2 regions of the Bacillus basilensis genome follow, and region 1 is predicted to be linked to the other one. Evidence: predicted binding sites of a transcription regulator. Region 1 holds the regulator's gene; the other holds the start of a gene.
The links. Region 1 encodes Rex, which represses fermentation and respiration genes when NADH is low (regulators of the CRP and FNR family bind a similar motif). Its sites were predicted from a motif close to TTGTGAAATATTTCACAA; they were not measured.
Positions count from the first base shown of each region.

Region 2: ACQVV1_RS17915 (TIGR04053 family radical SAM/SPASM domain-containing protein) is a predicted target of Rex. The motif match lies at 1,441-1,458, and genes of this name have one in related genera.

Region 1 covers NZ_JBNTQO010000035.1:1,940-15,328, forward strand. Annotated here, with positions in the region: gene ACQVV1_RS29130 (response regulator transcription factor) at 1-536, opposite strand, end outside; gene ACQVV1_RS29135 (NCS2 family permease) at 682-2,007, opposite strand; purine riboswitch at 2,135-2,236, opposite strand; gene guaA (glutamine-hydrolyzing GMP synthase) at 2,390-3,928, opposite strand; purine riboswitch at 4,093-4,194, opposite strand; gene groL (chaperonin GroEL) at 4,335-5,969, opposite strand; gene groES (co-chaperone GroES) at 6,008-6,292, opposite strand; gene ACQVV1_RS29155 (CPBP family intramembrane glutamic endopeptidase) at 6,694-7,443, shown strand; gene ACQVV1_RS29160 (YdiK family protein) at 7,440-7,631, shown strand; gene ACQVV1_RS29165 (redox-sensing transcriptional repressor Rex) at 7,661-8,290, opposite strand; gene ACQVV1_RS29170 (ABC-F family ATP-binding cassette domain-containing protein) at 8,478-10,400, shown strand; gene tsaD (tRNA (adenosine(37)-N6)-threonylcarbamoyltransferase complex transferase subunit TsaD) at 10,863-11,879, opposite strand; gene rimI (ribosomal protein S18-alanine N-acetyltransferase) at 11,879-12,322, opposite strand; gene tsaB (tRNA (adenosine(37)-N6)-threonylcarbamoyltransferase complex dimerization subunit type 1 TsaB) at 12,336-13,028, opposite strand; gene tsaE (tRNA (adenosine(37)-N6)-threonylcarbamoyltransferase complex ATPase subunit type 1 TsaE) at 13,009-13,389, opposite strand, start outside.
Region 2 covers NZ_JBNTQO010000009.1:71,661-75,795, forward strand. Annotated here, with positions in the region: gene ACQVV1_RS17910 (class I SAM-dependent methyltransferase) at 1-1,226, shown strand, start outside; gene ACQVV1_RS17915 (TIGR04053 family radical SAM/SPASM domain-containing protein) at 1,517-2,650, shown strand; gene ACQVV1_RS17920 (GNAT family N-acetyltransferase) at 2,768-3,298, opposite strand; gene ACQVV1_RS17925 (response regulator transcription factor) at 3,441-4,135, shown strand, end outside; gene ACQVV1_RS17930 (HAMP domain-containing sensor histidine kinase) at 4,129-4,135, shown strand, end outside.

The DNA.
Region 1 (13,389 bases):
GCGCTAAAGACCATACCTGGATTACGGGCTAGCAATTCTAAAATTGAAAATTCCCTCGGAGTTAGTTTCACTTCTTCTCCCTCTACAATAACTTTATGGGTTGAGCTGTTAATTTTCATCTCTCCAATTTCTAGCTCGTCCTCATTTTGTATAGCGAAACCATTCATTTTCATATAACGGCGTAACTGAGATTTAATTCTTGCGATTAACTCTAACGGATTAAACGGCTTCGTTACATAATCATCAGCACCCGTTGTTAATCCTAAAATCTTATCCATATCTTGCGTTTTCGCTGAAAGCATAATGATTGGCATTTCTTTTTCTTCCCTTACTTTCATACACATATGAATACCGTCTACTTTTGGCATCATAATATCTAATACGACTAGATGCACTTCTTTTTCTTCCAGGAGACGCAATCCTTCTTCTCCATCTCCTGCTTGCAGTACTTTATATCCTTCATTCTTTAAATAGATTGTAATTAAATTTCGAATTTCTTTTTCATCATCTACGACAAGTATTGTTTCGTGTGCCACAATATCTCCCCCATTACTTTTTTAATCCCTAACTTCTATTATAGGAAAACTTCTGAAGAAAAACGCTCGGAAATCCTTAAGTTTTTCTGAAGACGCAAAAAAGGTCTAGACTCCCCTTAAGTCTAGACCTTTCAAAAAACCCCTTTTATTTACGAACGTAGATGAAATATAGTACGAATAAAACTCCCATAACATACATAATTGGATGAATTTCTTTACGACGACCACTTACTACCATTGTAATTGGATAGAAGATAAACCCAATCGCAATCCCTGTCGCAATACTATACGTAAGTGGCATTGAAATGATTGTAAAGAATGCTGGTACTGCAATCTCGAATTTCTTCCAATCAATCTCTCCTAAAGAAGAAACCATCAAGATCCCTACAATAATTAATGCTGGTGCCGTTACAGCTGGTGTTACAACACTTAGTAATGGTGAGAAGAATAGTGCCAGTAAGAAGAATCCTGCTGTTACAACTGCTGTAAATCCAGAACGTCCTCCCGCTGCTACCCCAGCAGACGACTCAATGTAAGACGTTGTTGTTGATGTACCTAAGATCGCACCGATTACAGTTGCAATCGCATCTGCGAATAACGCTTTTCCTGCACGTGGTAATTTATTGTTCTTCATTAATCCAGCTTGATTCGCAACCGCTACAAGTGTACCTGCTGTATCAAAGAAATCGATAAAGAAGAACGTTATAATAACAATCCCCATTTGAACAGTGAAAATATCTCCAAAGTGCGTTAACGCCGCACCGAACGTTGGTTCTAGGCTCGGTATTGCTCCCACTACAGCTTTCGGAGTATCAATTAATCCTGTTGCCACTCCTAATATTGCTGTAAGGATCATACCGTAGAATACTGCACCATTAACTTTCTTAATCATGAAGATGATTGTCGTAACAACTCCGAAAATTGCTAGTAACGTTGTGCCCTTTGTTAAATCCCCCAACCCAACAAGGACAGCATCATTTTTCACGATAATTCCGGCATTTTGGAATCCAAGGAAGGCAATGAATAATCCGATACCTGCCGCTACTGCAAACTTTAACTCTGATGGAATTGCATTAATAATTTTTTCACGAATACCTGAAGCAGTAAGAATAATAAAGATAATACCTGACATTAACGTTCCAGCAATTGCTGTCTGCCACGGAATACCCATCGTTAACACTGCCGTATAAGCAAAGAACGCGTTAATTCCCATACCTGGCGCTAAAGCAATTGGATACTTCGCGAAAATACCCATAATTAACGAACCGATTGCTGCTGCTAATGCTGTAGCAACGAATACTGCACCCGGATCCATTCCTGTACCTGCCGGTAATCCTTTAACATTTCCAAGTGACAGCGTAGCAGGATTGACAAATAGTACGTAAGCCATAGATAAAAATGTCGTTAAACCTGCTATGAACTCTGTTTTATAATTTGTGCCGAGTTCATCAAACTGAAAATAGCGTTTCATCTTACGTTTCCCCCGTTATATGATTACTCGCCGCAATTCCCTAGCCCTCTTTTATCTATTAAAAATAAAAAAGGCTTCCATTGCATATACATGGAAGCGTTCTATGAATAAAGATAAGATTCCCCTCACCTTTATAAAAACGCCTCGTAGTCAAGCCATTTACGGTAGCTAGGTAGAAACTTTCGGGCCATATCCCCGATATTATACGACGGCATAATATTCACTTTTCGTTTGAATTACATACTCATATTAACTCTTGAAAGTATTTTTGTCAATTTAAAACGAACATTTTTATAAACTTTTATATTTTCGTTCGTATTTAACTTAAAATAAAAAAAGATCCATCTATGCATGAGCAATAGATGGATCTTTTTTTATAATACTATTCCCACTCAATTGTTGCTGGTGGCTTACTCGTTACATCATACACGATACGGTTAACGTGTTTTACTTCGTTTACGATACGTACAGAGATTTTCTCTAATACATCCCAAGGGATACGTGCCCAGTCAGCTGTCATACCGTCGATAGATGTTACTGCACGGATACCCACTGTGTAATCGTAAGTACGCTCGTCACCCATAACACCTACGCTACGCATACCAGGAAGCGCAGTGAAGTATTGCCAGATTTCGCGGTCTAATCCTGCTTTAATAATTTCTTCACGTAAAATCGCATCAGATTCACGAACGATTTCTAATTTCTCTTCTGTGATTTCACCTAATACACGAATACCAAGACCAGGACCTGGGAATGGTTGACGCCATACGATTTCATCAGGAATTCCTAGTTCTGATCCTAATACACGTACTTCATCTTTAAATAATGTGTTTAAAGGCTCAATTAATTTGAACTGCATGTCTTCTGGAAGTCCACCAACGTTATGGTGAGATTTAATTGTTTGTGCAGTTGCTGTACCACTCTCAACGATATCTGTGTAAAGTGTACCTTGCGCTAGGAAGTCCATTCCTTGTAATTTAGACGCTTCATCATCAAATACGTAAATGAATTCGTTACCGATGATTTTACGTTTTTGTTCTGGATCTTCTACACCTTTTAACTTGTTCATGAAGCGTTCTTGTGCATCCACTTTAATAACGTTCATGTGGAAGCCTTCGCTGAATGTTTTCATAACGCCTTCTGCTTCACCTTTACGAAGTAAACCATGATCAACGAAAATACATGTTAATTGGTCACCGATCGCTTTATGAATTAATACTGCTACAACAGAAGAGTCTACACCGCCACTAAGTGCGCATAGTACTTTTTTGTCTCCAACAGTTTCACGGATTTTCTCTAATTCTACTTCAATAAAGTTCTCCATGTTCCATCCTTCAGAACAACCACATACGCCGAATACGAAGTTTTTAATTAAATCGTTACCGTGCTCAGAGTGACGTACTTCTGGGTGGAATTGTACACCGTATAAGTTTTTCGCTTCATTGCTCATACCAGCAATTGGACAAGACTCACTTGTTGCATCTACTACGAATCCTTCAGGTAAACCAGTTACTAAGTCGCCATGGCTCATCCATACAACTTGCTCTTCTGGAAGGTTCGCATATAATTTTGATTCGTTCTCTACTTTAAGAACAGCTTTTCCGTACTCACGGTGATTGGCACGCTCTACTTTACCACCGAATTGTTGCGTCATAAGCTGCATACCGTAACAAATACCGAAGATCGGTAATCCTAGGTCAAAGATTTTTTCATCACAATGTAATGCACCTTCACCGTATACACTATTTGGTCCACCAGAGAAGATAATCCCTTTTGGATTCATTGCTTTAATTTCTTCTGCAGTAATTGTATGTGGATGAAGTTCACTGTATACACCGAACTCACGAATTCGACGTGCTATTAACTGATTGTACTGACTCCCAAAATCTAAAACGATAATTGTATCATGCTGCTTCTTCAAAATAATCACCCCAACGTTAGTTCTCGTATATAAATATTTTCACCAATTTGGCAAAAAGCATTACTAATATAATAAAAAAAGCCAGTCCTCCGCCTCTAGTCTCATAACAAAGAAAAGGCAGGGGTCTGGCTTTATAAAGAAAGATAGTCTCCGCTCTTTATAAATATACGACACACTGCCTTCATAGTCAGGTTGTTTACGGTAACCCGGTAGAGACTCTCAAACCTTATCTTTGAGGATATATGAAGGATCGTTTTATATTATCTTCCTAGATTCTAACAATGAAGTATCAATATGGTCAAGAGAGAAAGCGACAAAATTCTACAGAAATTCATTTCCTTTTCTAAAAAACATAAAAAAACATCCATTTCTATATAGAAATGGATGTTTTTTAGGACAAACGGAATTACATCATTCCGCCCATACCACCCATGCCCATGCCGCCCATGTCAGGCATTGCTGGTGCATTTGGTTCTGGTTTGTCAGCTACTACAGCTTCAGTTGTTAAGAACATAGCTGCAACAGATGCTGCGTTTTGAAGTGCAGAGCGAGTTACTTTAGCTGGATCTACGATACCAGTTTCAAGCATGTTAACCCACTCGCCAGTAGCTGCGTTGAAACCAACGCCTACTTTTTCGCCTTTTAGACGCTCTACAACTACAGATCCTTCTAGACCAGCGTTGATTGCGATTTGACGAACTGGCTCTTCTAGTGCGCGAAGTACGATGTTGATACCTGTAGCTTCGTCGCCTTCAGCTACGATAGCAGCAACTTTCGTGTATACATTCATAAGTGAAGTACCACCACCTGCAACGATACCTTCTTCTACTGCTGCACGAGTTGAGTTAAGTGCATCTTCAATACGAAGTTTGCGCTCTTTTAACTCAGTTTCAGTTGCTGCACCTACTTTAATTACTGCTACGCCACCTGCAAGTTTTGCAAGACGCTCTTGTAATTTTTCACGATCGAATTCAGAAGTTGTTTCTTCTAATTGCGCACGGATTTGACCAATGCGAGCTTCGATTTGTTGTGAATTTCCAATACCTTCAACTACAGTTGTGTTTTCTTTCGTTACAACAACTTTACCAGCGCGTCCTAAAGATTCAACTGTAGCAGATTTTAAGTCACGACCTAATTCTTCAGTGATTACTTCGCCACCAGTTAAGATTGCGATATCTTCTAGCATTGCTTTACGACGGTCACCAAATCCAGGAGCTTTAACAGCTACTACATTGAATGTACCACGAAGTTTGTTCACTACTAATGTAGCTAACGCTTCGCCTTCTACATCTTCAGCAATGATAAGAAGTGGTTTACCTTGTTGTACCACTTGCTCTAATACTGGTAAGATTTCTTGAATGTTAGAAATCTTTTTATCAGTGATTAAGATGTATGGGTTATCAAGAACTGCTTCCATTTTGTCAGAATCAGTAATCATGTAAGGAGATGCATATCCACGATCAAATTGCATACCTTCTACTACGTCTAATTCTGTTGTGAAACCTTTAGATTCTTCTAAAGTAATAACGCCGTCGTTACCAACGCGCTCCATTGCTTCAGCGATTAATTGACCTACTTCTTCGTCAGCCGCAGAAATAGCAGCTACTTGTGCGATTGAAGATTTACCTTCGATTGGTTTAGAAATCGTTTTTAATTCTTCTACTGCAGCAACTACAGCTTTTTCGATACCTTTACGAAGACCCATTGGGTTCGCACCAGCTGTTACGTTTTTAAGACCTTCACGAATCATAGCTTGTGCTAATACAGTTGCAGTTGTTGTTCCGTCACCAGCTACATCATTTGTTTTGCTAGCAACTTCTGCTACTAATTTCGCACCCATGTTTTCGAATGCATCTTCTAATTCAATTTCTTTTGCGATTGTTACACCATCATTTGTAATAAGTGGTGAACCAAATTTTTTCTCAAGTACAACGTTACGACCTTTTGGTCCAAGTGTTACTTTTACTGCGTTTGCAAGAGTGTCGACACCGCGAAGCATCGAACGACGTGCTTCTTCACTAAATTTAATATCTTTTGCCATAATAATTGACCCCCTTGGATTTTTTAAGATTTATATAATTAACCGATAACTGCTAAAATGTCACTTTCACGTAAAATCAAGTAGTCTGTACCTTCATATTTCACTTCAGTACCTGCATATTTTGAGAAGATGATAAGATCACCTGCTGCTACCTCTAAAGCAACACGCTCACCATTTTCAAGCACTCGACCAGTACCTACTGCAATAACTTTACCCTCTTGTGGTTTTTCTTTTGCTGTGTCTGGTAATACAATACCACTTGCTGTTTTTTCTTCCGCTTGAACAAGCTCAATTACAACGCGATCACCTAATGGCTTTAGCATGAACAATAACCTCCTCATTTTGTTATGTAAATTTTATTTATTAGCACTCAAGTCACCCGAGTGCTAACACACTTATAATAATAAATAATCTCAATTTCTTTTGCAAGTAAAAAAATCATAATTTTTTCGCAAATTACGCTATAAACTTTTCTATATAGAGTTCCTCTTCTTCTACCTTTACTATATGAATCGTTGTTTCCACTACTCGTATGTTACAATATGAAAGGACACCCTAAGTTGTTTTCGCTACACACACAACTTTCTCCTGTCTTCTATTATAATTTCAAATAAGGATTTACAAAAAAAACATAATTTAAGTAAGGTTTATATCGTAGGTAGCATATTTACATGTTATCCTACCTTATCTCATACACTAGAGTTAGAAAGGATGGTTAAACCATTTGAAAAAACAATATTGGTGGGTTATCGTTACATACATTTTAATGCAGTTATCATCAATTGCTGGATTACCACTTCTTCTGAAAACTGGACTTTATGATAACAGGGGATTTACTAGGGAAGAGAAATTTCAACTCATAACTGGTCACTGGGCGATCATTAGCTTCTTTATTGCATTATGTATCGTACTTTGGTTACTTAGAACAGATATTTGCGACAGACATTTAGATAAGATGCGTTCTACTGTTCCAGCTACGATTGGTTGGATTTTTATCGGGTTCTTCTTAGCATTTTTCTCGCAAAGTATTGCTGGCATGATCGAAATGTATGTATTAGGTATTAAACCTGGATCTGAAAATACAGCGAGACTTATGGATATCGCAAGAACGACACCTTGGTTCCTTATCGTTATTTCTATAATCGGACCTATTTTAGAAGAAATCGTATTTAGAAAAATTTTATTTGGTACACTTTATAAGAAGTTTAACTTCTTTATTGCCGCTATCATTAGTTCCCTTGTATTTGCGGCGATTCATTTTGATTTTACTCACTTATTGGTATACACCGCTATGGGGCTCGTATTCGCCTTCTTATATGTAAAAACGAAACGTATTATCGTTCCAATTGCCGCTCATGTTGCAATGAATACATTAGTTGCAGTTGCTCAAGTTTTAGTAAGTAACGAACAAATTCAAGAAATGATTAAAGAAGCTGAAAAAATGCAAGGCTTTATCGGAGGATTTTTAGTATGAGAAACTCACCATTGTTCATGGCTGCATTGTACTTCCTTCTAGGATGTATCTTTACACGCTTCGCCATTACGAACGTAACAGATACAATCTGGAATATGTGGACAATACTATTTGCAGTTATGGCAACGATTGATTTTAATTTGGCACTTCGCCTTATCTTAGTTAAATTCACAAAGAAAAAACAATAATAAAACGCAGAGGTCGCTTCCTCTGCGTTTTATTGTGGATAATTTTTCAAAAAGTAAACAAGTGTTTGTAACTCCACTGCTAAATCAATATGATGAATTCTTATATTGTCTGACACATTTAAGCGTGCTGGTGTGAAATTCAAAATACCATGCACATTTGTTTCTGCCAATCTATCGGCTACAGATTGCGCTACTGTAGCGGGTACTGTTAATATTGCCACTTGTATATCAGTTGATAAACGTTCTTCTAATTCATCTAAGTGATATACAGGAATGCCTCCGATTTCTGTTCCAACTTTCTCTTCACTAACATCAAACGCCATTTCAATTTTTGTATTATTGTTTTTCGTGAAATTATAATGTAAGAAAGCGGTCCCTAAATTACCTACTCCAATAAGCGCTACACGTGTTATATCATCTTGGTCGAGTGTTTCACGGAAAAATGATAATAAATAATTTACGTTATATCCATATCCTTTTTTCCCTAACGCTCCAAAGTATGAGAAATCTCTTCGAATTGTTGCGGAATCAACCTTTACCGCTTCACTTAATTCGGCTGATGAAACACGTTGCTTACCAGACAGAGATAAGTTTTGGATAAATCGATAGTATAGAGGCAATCTCTTAGCAGTGGCTTGTGGAATTTTCTGCTGCTCCATATAACCTCTCCTCTCTCCCTATCTTTATTCATATGCTTTAATCAAATACAGAAGTTTAGCACTTATTAAATTCCTTGTATAATAGAAAGAAGAAGTATTCTCTCTGTATTTTAAACTATACACTATTTTTAGTATGATTGAGAAATATAAACATGGCAAAGTTAAGAAATTATTTGAGGTGAAAACATTGATTTTATTACAAGTAAACGCGCTTTCGAAATTATACGGTGCAGAAACGATTCTTGCAAACATAAAATTGGAAGTTCAAACGAAGGATCGTATCGCATTAGTCGGACGAAATGGAGCCGGAAAATCTACATTATTAAAAATAATAGCTGGTGAGCTATCTCATGATGGTGGCGAAATTATAAAACCGAAAGATGTCTCAATCGGATATTTAGCCCAAAATACCGGGTTAGAAACGTCTTTAACAATTTGGGATGAAATGTTAACCGTCTTTACACACTTGCAACAAATGGAGACAAAGCTTCGAAGGCTAGAGCAAGAGATGGGAAAAGAAGAAAACTTTTCAAACGAGGCTACATATGAAAGATTATTAGCTGATTATGACCAATTGCAATTAGATTATAAAGACCAAGGTGGCTACCAATATGAAGCAGATATCCGTTCGATTTTAAGTGGTCTTGGCTTCCCAGTTGAAACGCACCAGACGACGATTTCCACATTAAGCGGTGGACAAAAAACACGATTAGCTCTCGGTAAATTATTATTAACGAAACCAGACCTACTTATTTTGGACGAGCCTACAAACCATTTAGACATCGAAACATTAACATGGCTTGAACAATATTTACAAGGTTATCCTGGCGCAATACTAATCGTTTCCCATGACCGTTATTTCTTAGATAAACTCGTTACACAAGTATATGAAATTTCGAATAAAGAAAGTAGACGATTTGTTGGTAACTACAGTAAATATTTAGACTTAAAATCAGCACTATACGAGCAGGAAATGAAACGTTATGAAAAACAACAAGATGAAATCGCTAAGCTGGAAGACTTCGTTCAAAAAAATATAGCTCGTGCATCTACGACAAAACGTGCGCAAAGCCGTCGTAAACAATTAGACCGAATGGAATTATTAACAAGACCATTAGGTGATTCTAAGTCAGCTTCCTTCCACTTCGATATTGAAAAACAAAGTGGAAATGACGTTTTACAAGTAAAGGATGCAACCATCGGATATGATGAGGATCCGATTATTGAACATGTAACAATGCGCTTAACTCGCGGGGATAGTGTTGCTTTAGTTGGTCCAAACGGAATTGGAAAATCCACATTATTAAAATCACTTGTGAATAAGTTACCCCTATTAAATGGTGATGTTTCTTTCGGATCCAATGTATCTGTTGGCTATTATGATCAGGAACAAGCTAACTTAACATCTTCTAAGCGCGTATTAAATGAATTATGGGATGAATATCCTCTGCAACCTGAAAAGGAAATTCGCACGATACTAGGTAACTTCTTATTCACAGGGGATGATGTACTAAAACCAGTATCTTCTCTGAGTGGTGGACAAAAAGCTCGGTTAGCTCTTGCAAAACTTATGATGCAAAAATCAAATTTATTAATTCTCGATGAACCTACGAACCATCTTGATTTAAATAGTAAAGAGATTTTGGAGAATGCTTTAATTGATTATCCAGGTACTCTTTTATTTGTCTCACATGACCGCTACTTTATTAATCGTGTAACGACAACCGTTGTTGAGTTATCAACAGAAGGTGCACAGGAGTATTTAGGGGATTACGATTACTACGTTGCAAAGAAAAATGAGATGATCGAACGTGCGGAATTAGAGCAAGAAGATGAAGCACCGGTTCAAAAGACAGTTGCACAAGAAAAATTAAATTATCTCGAAGAAAAAGAGCGCAAAAAATTAGAGCGTCAACGTACTCGAAAAATTGAGGAGCTAGAACAAAACATTGTAGTATTCGAAGAAGAAATTGCTACGTTAGAAGATCAACTTTGCTTACCAGAAATATATGCAGATTATGAAAAGGCTAGTGAAATTACAACAAAAAAACAAACACTACAAGAGCAACTCGATGCTTGTATGGCAGAATGGGAAGAATTGCATTTATAAGAGTATGAATAAGGAGGATGTCTCATAAGTCGGGATTTTTGACTATGTGACATCCTTTTTGTTTTCTAGAGCGAAGCAACGTCATCGTACATGAACGTTTTTTGAATATGTCCATCGTAACTGGAACTATATCAACGATTCGACACCAAGTATCGATTTACCGACAAAGTTTGACATCTGTAGCAATTCGCAAATTAAAAGAAGATTATCTCGAAATATCTTTTCAGATATTCACCATTATTTTATTTCCCGAAAAAGGATACATTCAAAGGTCAGACTTCGTTTGATTTATCCACAACGTTATGCACATATCCACCTTTAATATATAAACACAGAAATAACTTTTCCACATTATCCACAATCACCAAAAAAGTTATTAACATTTTATATACACAGTAAAAGCCACATTATCAACAGATAATATGGCTTTTATCCACAAGCTGTGGTTAATTTTGTGTATAACTATGCTTCAATATCTAATCCTGGATTTGCATTTAAAGCTAATGTAGCACGTTTTCCTTGTTCATATGCAATCGTACCTGCCGCTGCAATCATCGCTGCATTATCTGTGCATAAAGATAACGGAGGAATAATTAGCTCAATATTTTCTTTTGGCGCAAATTCTGCCTCCAAACGTGTGCGAAGTCCTTTATTCGCAGCAACTCCACCAGCGAGAAGCAGTTGTTTTACATTATACGCTTCTGCTGCACGAGATGCTTTCGTTACCAGCACATCTATTACACTCTCTTGGAAACTTGCTGCTAAATCTTCCGGTGCAATTTCGATTCCTCGTTGTTTTGCGTTATGCACAGTGTTGATAACTGCTGATTTCAATCCACTAAAGCTGAAATCATACGAATCCGGTTCTAGCCATGCACGAGGCAAATCGATTGTTGGTTCTCCTTCGTGTGCAAGGCGATCAATATGAGGCCCCCCTGGATATGGCATGGATAACGTACGAGCTACTTTATCATATGCCTCTCCAGCTGCATCATCTCTTGTTTCACCAATTACTTCAAATGAACCATGCTCTTTCATATAAACAAGCTCTGTATGTCCACCAGATACAACAAGTGATAGTAGTGGGAACTGAACTTCTTTTACTAAACGGTTTGCGTAAATGTGACCAGCGATATGATGAACACCAACTAGAGGAATATCATGTGCAAAAGCTACTGCTTTCGCTGCATTTACCCCTATTAAAAGCGCTCCTACTAAACCAGGCCCTTCTGTTACAGCAATTGCATCAATATCATCAAATGTAATATTTGCTTCTTTTAATGCTTCTTCTAACACAACTGTAATTTCTTCTACATGATGACGAGATGCAATCTCTGGTACAACTCCACCAAAACGTTTATGACTTTCAATTTGTGATGCAACGACATTCGCAATAATTTCCGTTCCATTTTTAACAACCGCTACTGCTGTTTCATCACAACTTGTTTCAATACCAAGTATAATCGTATTTTTTTCCATTATATATTCACCCACATTACGAGACCATCTTCCTGATTGTCTGCATAGTATCGTTTACGAATTCCACCATTTTGAAATCCGTATTTTCTGTATAACTGTTTTGCTACTTCATTTGATACACGTACTTCAAGTGTCATCGTTTTTACTCCTAGAGCTTTCGCTTCGGAAATAGCTTCTTTCAATAAAGCATCTCCTAGCTTCTGACCTCTGTATTCTGGTAAAATGGCTATATTTGTTATATGTGATTCATCAATAATTATCCACAATCCACAATACCCAATTACACGACCATCTTTTTCTAGCACAACATAATGTGCATGTTCATTCATCGTTAACTCACGGTGAAAGGCATCTGCAGTCCAAGGAGTTGAAAAAGATGCTACTTCAATAGCTACAATTTGAGCAATATCATCGAATTCCATCTTTCTAAATATCATATCCATCTTCTGCAAGCTCCTACTTGTTTTGACTTTCTAACCACTTTGTTTCAGCTTCAGCTAAACGAAGATAACTAGGAACAAATGAATGTACATCTTGTTCTTCTTTTTGTAATCCTAAGAACGCTAACTCACTTGGTCTTGGGTTATTTTTAGTGAAAGGAGCAAATACAGCTTGATCGCCTAAATGTTCGATAATTGTTTCTTTGTGCAGTTTAACATCGTTACCAATAAATAGAACAGGCTTTCCTTTATCTTGTAACATTTGCAACCAATCTACAATAAGGATGATTCGGTCTTCTTCTATAGAAGCTAAATTCTCTCCTTCATATGTATATAAGCCAGTATAAATTTGTCCACGTCTTCCGTCGAATAAAGGACAGATTAGTCCATTAAAATTAGCACCATTTGCAGCTACTACTTCTAAACTTGATACACCTACAATTGGTATTTGAAGTGACCAAGCTAATGTTTTCGCAGCTGTCACACCTATGCGAACACCTGTATACGATCCTGGTCCAGCTGCTACAACAATTTTAGTTAATTCTTTCGGCTTTACACCGCATTCTTTTAACAGTTGTTCTACAGCTGGCATAAGACGTACAGAATGGTTTTTTGTTAAATTCGTAATGATTTCCCCAATTACATTTCCTTCCTCAATAAGGGATACGCCCATTACGTAATTTGAAGTATCAATTGCTAGTACTTTCATCTTGTAATAGCTCCTCACATAATCTAATATATCGGTCTCCAATTGGCTCGAGCACAATTTTTCTTGTGTCATCTCCAGCATGGAATAAACTAATTTGTAACTTTTCATTTGGTAAATATGCTTCTATTAAATGAGCCCATTCTACTACCGTAATTCCTTCACCGTAGAAATACTCATCAAAACCTAAGTCTTCTTCACTTTCTGCTAAGCGATACACGTCCATATGATATAGCGGTAATCTTCCTTTATATTCTTTAATGATATTAAAGGTAGGACTATTTACAACTCTTTTCACTCCAAGACCTTTTGCTAGTCCTTTTGTAAAAGTCGTCTTACCAGCTCCCAGATCTCCTTCTAAAAT
Region 2 (4,135 bases), on a different contig from region 1:
CAGTTTTTGTTATGTTAAAGAACGAGATAGGCACTAGAAAGGTTCAGCATATACATTTCGAGAAATTGATGCAGCAGTTGCACTATGATTTCAAAGGCGAGAAAAAGGACAATGTGTATCGTAAGCGGGTTATTGAGAAGTATCTACGGGAGTACCGTGAGAACGAGAAGCCGAATACAACACATGTTTCTTTTGAGGTTAAAGTCGATGAAGATATGAAGACTGCGTATGTGTCGTTTCAGTTTTCTGCTGTAGGTGAGGCTTTAATTACCTTCTGTGTAGAGGCAGAAAAGATAGATATGATGCATGCTCGGGCAAATGTATTGCTGTTTGATTTCTTCGGATTACGTAAGGATGCATATGATAGATTCCATAACGAAGAAGTGTATCTGGAGCATATGAATAGCTCAGCTGATGATAAACGAATTATTCTTGATTATATAAAGGGAGATACGATTGTAGATGTCGGAGCCGGTGGTGGTGTCATGTTAGACATGATCGAAGAAGAGAACGAGGATAAACGAATCTACGGTATCGATATTTCCGAAAACGTGATTGATACGTTGAAAAAGAAGAAGCAGAACGAGGGGCGTTCTTGGGACGTCATTAAAGGGGATGCAATCAACTTAAGCAGCTCGTTTGAAAAAGAATCGGTTGATACGATTGTATATTCTTCTATCCTTCATGAGCTGTTCTCTTATATCGAGTATGAAGGTAAGAAATTCAATCATGAAGTAATTAAAAAAGGGTTGCAGAGTGCCTATGAGGTGTTAAAGCCAGGAGGTCGTATTATCATTCGTGATGGCATCATGACCGAAGATAAAAGGTTAATGCGGGTGATTCATTTTAAAGATGCAGGCGGAATGAAGTTCTTAGAGCAGTATGTCCAAGAATTTAAGGGGCGTATAATCCATTATGAGGTACTTGCAGACAATACAGTCAAAATGCCTGTTAATGATGCAATGGAGTTTTTATATACGTATACTTGGGGCGAGGACTCCTTCGTTCATGAAGTGCAGGAGCAGTTTGGAATCTTTACACCAAACGACTATAAGGATTTCGTAAAGGGGATTTTTGGAGATAAAGTAAACATTGTTCAAGCTATGAACTATTTGCAGGATGGATATACAAATCATTTTAGCGAGAAAATCGATTTTACAGATGAGTCTGGGAATGCAGTTGCGCTGCCAGATAGTACGTTCTTTATGGTTTTAGAAAAGAGGTAATGCTGTTGAAAATCTTTAAAAATACAATTTTAAAAAACTTAATTTAAATTTGATGTGTTGAAGAAAGCCGCGATGTTTATAAAAAGTTGTATAGTTTTATCCCCTTTAGATAATTTAGTCTAAAGGGGTATTTATATTGAAAAAAAGAGATTCTGTAATTGTTGAAGAGGAAGGTAGAGACATTAGATCAACAACAGGGCAGGAAGAGTATGATATGTGATGCATCTCACACCATAAATACATATATAACTTTACAATTAGAATATCAATTGATGGGGGGGTTAATCTTGATGAATCGTGATTTTAATAAAAATCCATTTATTGTAATATGGGAGTTGACAAGAGCATGTCAATTAAAATGTCTGCATTGTCGTGCAGAAGCACAGTATCATCGTCATCCTCTAGAGCTAACATTCGGAGAAGGAAAAAAACTAATCGATGATATATATGAAATGGAAAATCCAATGCTTGTATTTACTGGTGGAGATCCATTAATGCGTCCAGATGTATATGATATTGCGGAATATGCAGTGAAAAAAGGTGTTCGAGTATCTATGACGCCAAGCGCTACTCCGAACGTTACGAAAGAAACGATTCAAAAAGCAAAAGAAGTAGGACTTGCTAGATGGGCATTTAGTTTAGATGGACCAACAGCTGAAATACACGATCATTTTAGAGGGACAGAAGGCTCATTTCAATTAACGATGAATGCGATTCGTTATTTGCATGAATTAAAAATTCCTATTCAAATTAATACTGTTGTTTCTAATTATAATGTGGATGTACTTGAAGAGATGGCAATGTTAATAGAAGAATTAGAATGTGTACTTTGGAGTATATTTTTCTTAGTTCCAACAGGGCGAGGTAAGGAAAAAGATATGATTTCACCAGCCCAACATGAAAGGGTATTCCATTGGCTATATCAGCTTAGTAAAAAGGTTTCTTTTGATATTAAAACAACAGCTGGTCAGCACTATAGACGTGTTGTGATTCAAGAAAAAATGAAAGAACATAAAAAGGAAAATCAGGTCATTCAATATCAGGATGTATTGATGAATGGGACGACTGGGCGAGTTGATGGGCTTGGGCGTGCTCCAAAAGGGGTGAATGATGGAAACGGTTTTGTATTTATTTCTCATATTGGAGATGTATATCCAAGTGGGTTATTGCCGATTAAAACCGGGAATATCAGAACAACATCGCTAGCTGAAATCTATCGAAACTCCCCTGTTTTTCAAAATATTCGTAATCCTGACAAGTATAAGGGGAAGTGTGGTGTTTGTGAGTTTCGATATGTTTGTGGGGGATCTCGTTCTAGAGCATATGCAATGACGGGGGATTACATGGAAAGCGAACCTTTCTGTGTATACATTCCAAAAGCATTGCGAAAACAGAAAAAGAACGTAAAAAAGGGACATGAGTAAGAGCTTGCCCATATCCCTTTTTTAATGTCTTATAATGTATAGTACTTCGCATCCTTCATTAAAAATTTACTACCTATATCTGTTGTTCTGAAACAAGTTTTTTACACATGAATTCTATTAAACCGATTTTAATAAAGAATAATAATTCGTGTCATAGGGGATATCATCTTGATACATATAATTTTTTAGAACTCCTTCTTTTTCAAAACCTAATTTTAATAGAACTTTATTGGAAGCCTCATTTTCAAGAAATACAATGGCCCCGATACGCTTTAAATGAATGGTATGGAAACCGTATGATATAACCTCAGAAACAGCTTCAGTCGCATATCCTTTTCCCCAGTATTCAGGGAAAAAGGCATAACTTAAATTAGCTCGTTTATGCTCGGAAGACCAATCATGAAATCCGATTGTTCCAATGAGTTCTTTCTTATCTTTTAATTCGATTCCCCACTTTATACCGCTCCTTGCATGGTAACTCAACTTAAAGTTATGAATGACTTGTTTCACTTGATCAACATCCTGTAATGGTTTTTGGCCATAGTAGCGCAGTACATCAGTATTAGAAAAGCATTGTAGTATACTCGGTGCATCTTCTTCGGTAAGTTCTCGTAAAATGAGTCGGTCGGTTTTCAATATAGGAAACATACTTTCACTCCATTTCTTCTGAAACTAGAATGTGTTGTTATTATATAATTTAGTCTGAAAATAAAGATTATTCAAGAGGGAAGTATGGTTTTGATATATGATAAAATTGATTGTGGAATAAATTACAAAAAGAGGTTTACATATGGAGACATACTCAATTTTAATTGTAGATGATAATAAAGATATTGTTCGATTTGTTCATGTGAATTTAATGCAAGAAGGTTTTAAAGTTTTTAGTGCTTATAACGGAGAAGAGGCTTTAGAAATAATAAATAATAACAGAATTCAACTTGCTATTTTGGATATTATGATGCCACAAATGGATGGAATAGAATTGTGTAGAAGGATTAGAGAGAAACATAGTTTACCAATTATGTTTTTAAGTGCAAAATCATCGGACGTGGATAAGGTAATAGGATTTAGTACTGGAGCAGATGATTATATTGTGAAGCCATTCAGTACAATTGAATTTATAGCGAGGGTGAAAGCTCAATTAAGAAGGTATACATATTTCAATCAAAATGCTGTCCAAGAAATAGAAAAGAAAATAAACATTAGAGGGTTAGAAATAGATGAAGTGTCTAGAACAGTAATGTTATATGGAGAAACAATCAATCTTACGAAAACTGAATATGATATTTTATACTTAATGGCAGCTGCAAAGAATCGTGTGTTTACTATTGAAGAAATATATGAGAGTGTTTGGAAAGAAAGAGCCTATGAAAGTAATAATACAGTAATGGTTCATATCGCAAGATTGAGAAATAAAATTGAAGAGAATCCAAAAGAACCGAAGTTTATTCAAAATGTTTGGGGAGTCGGATATAAAATTGAAGA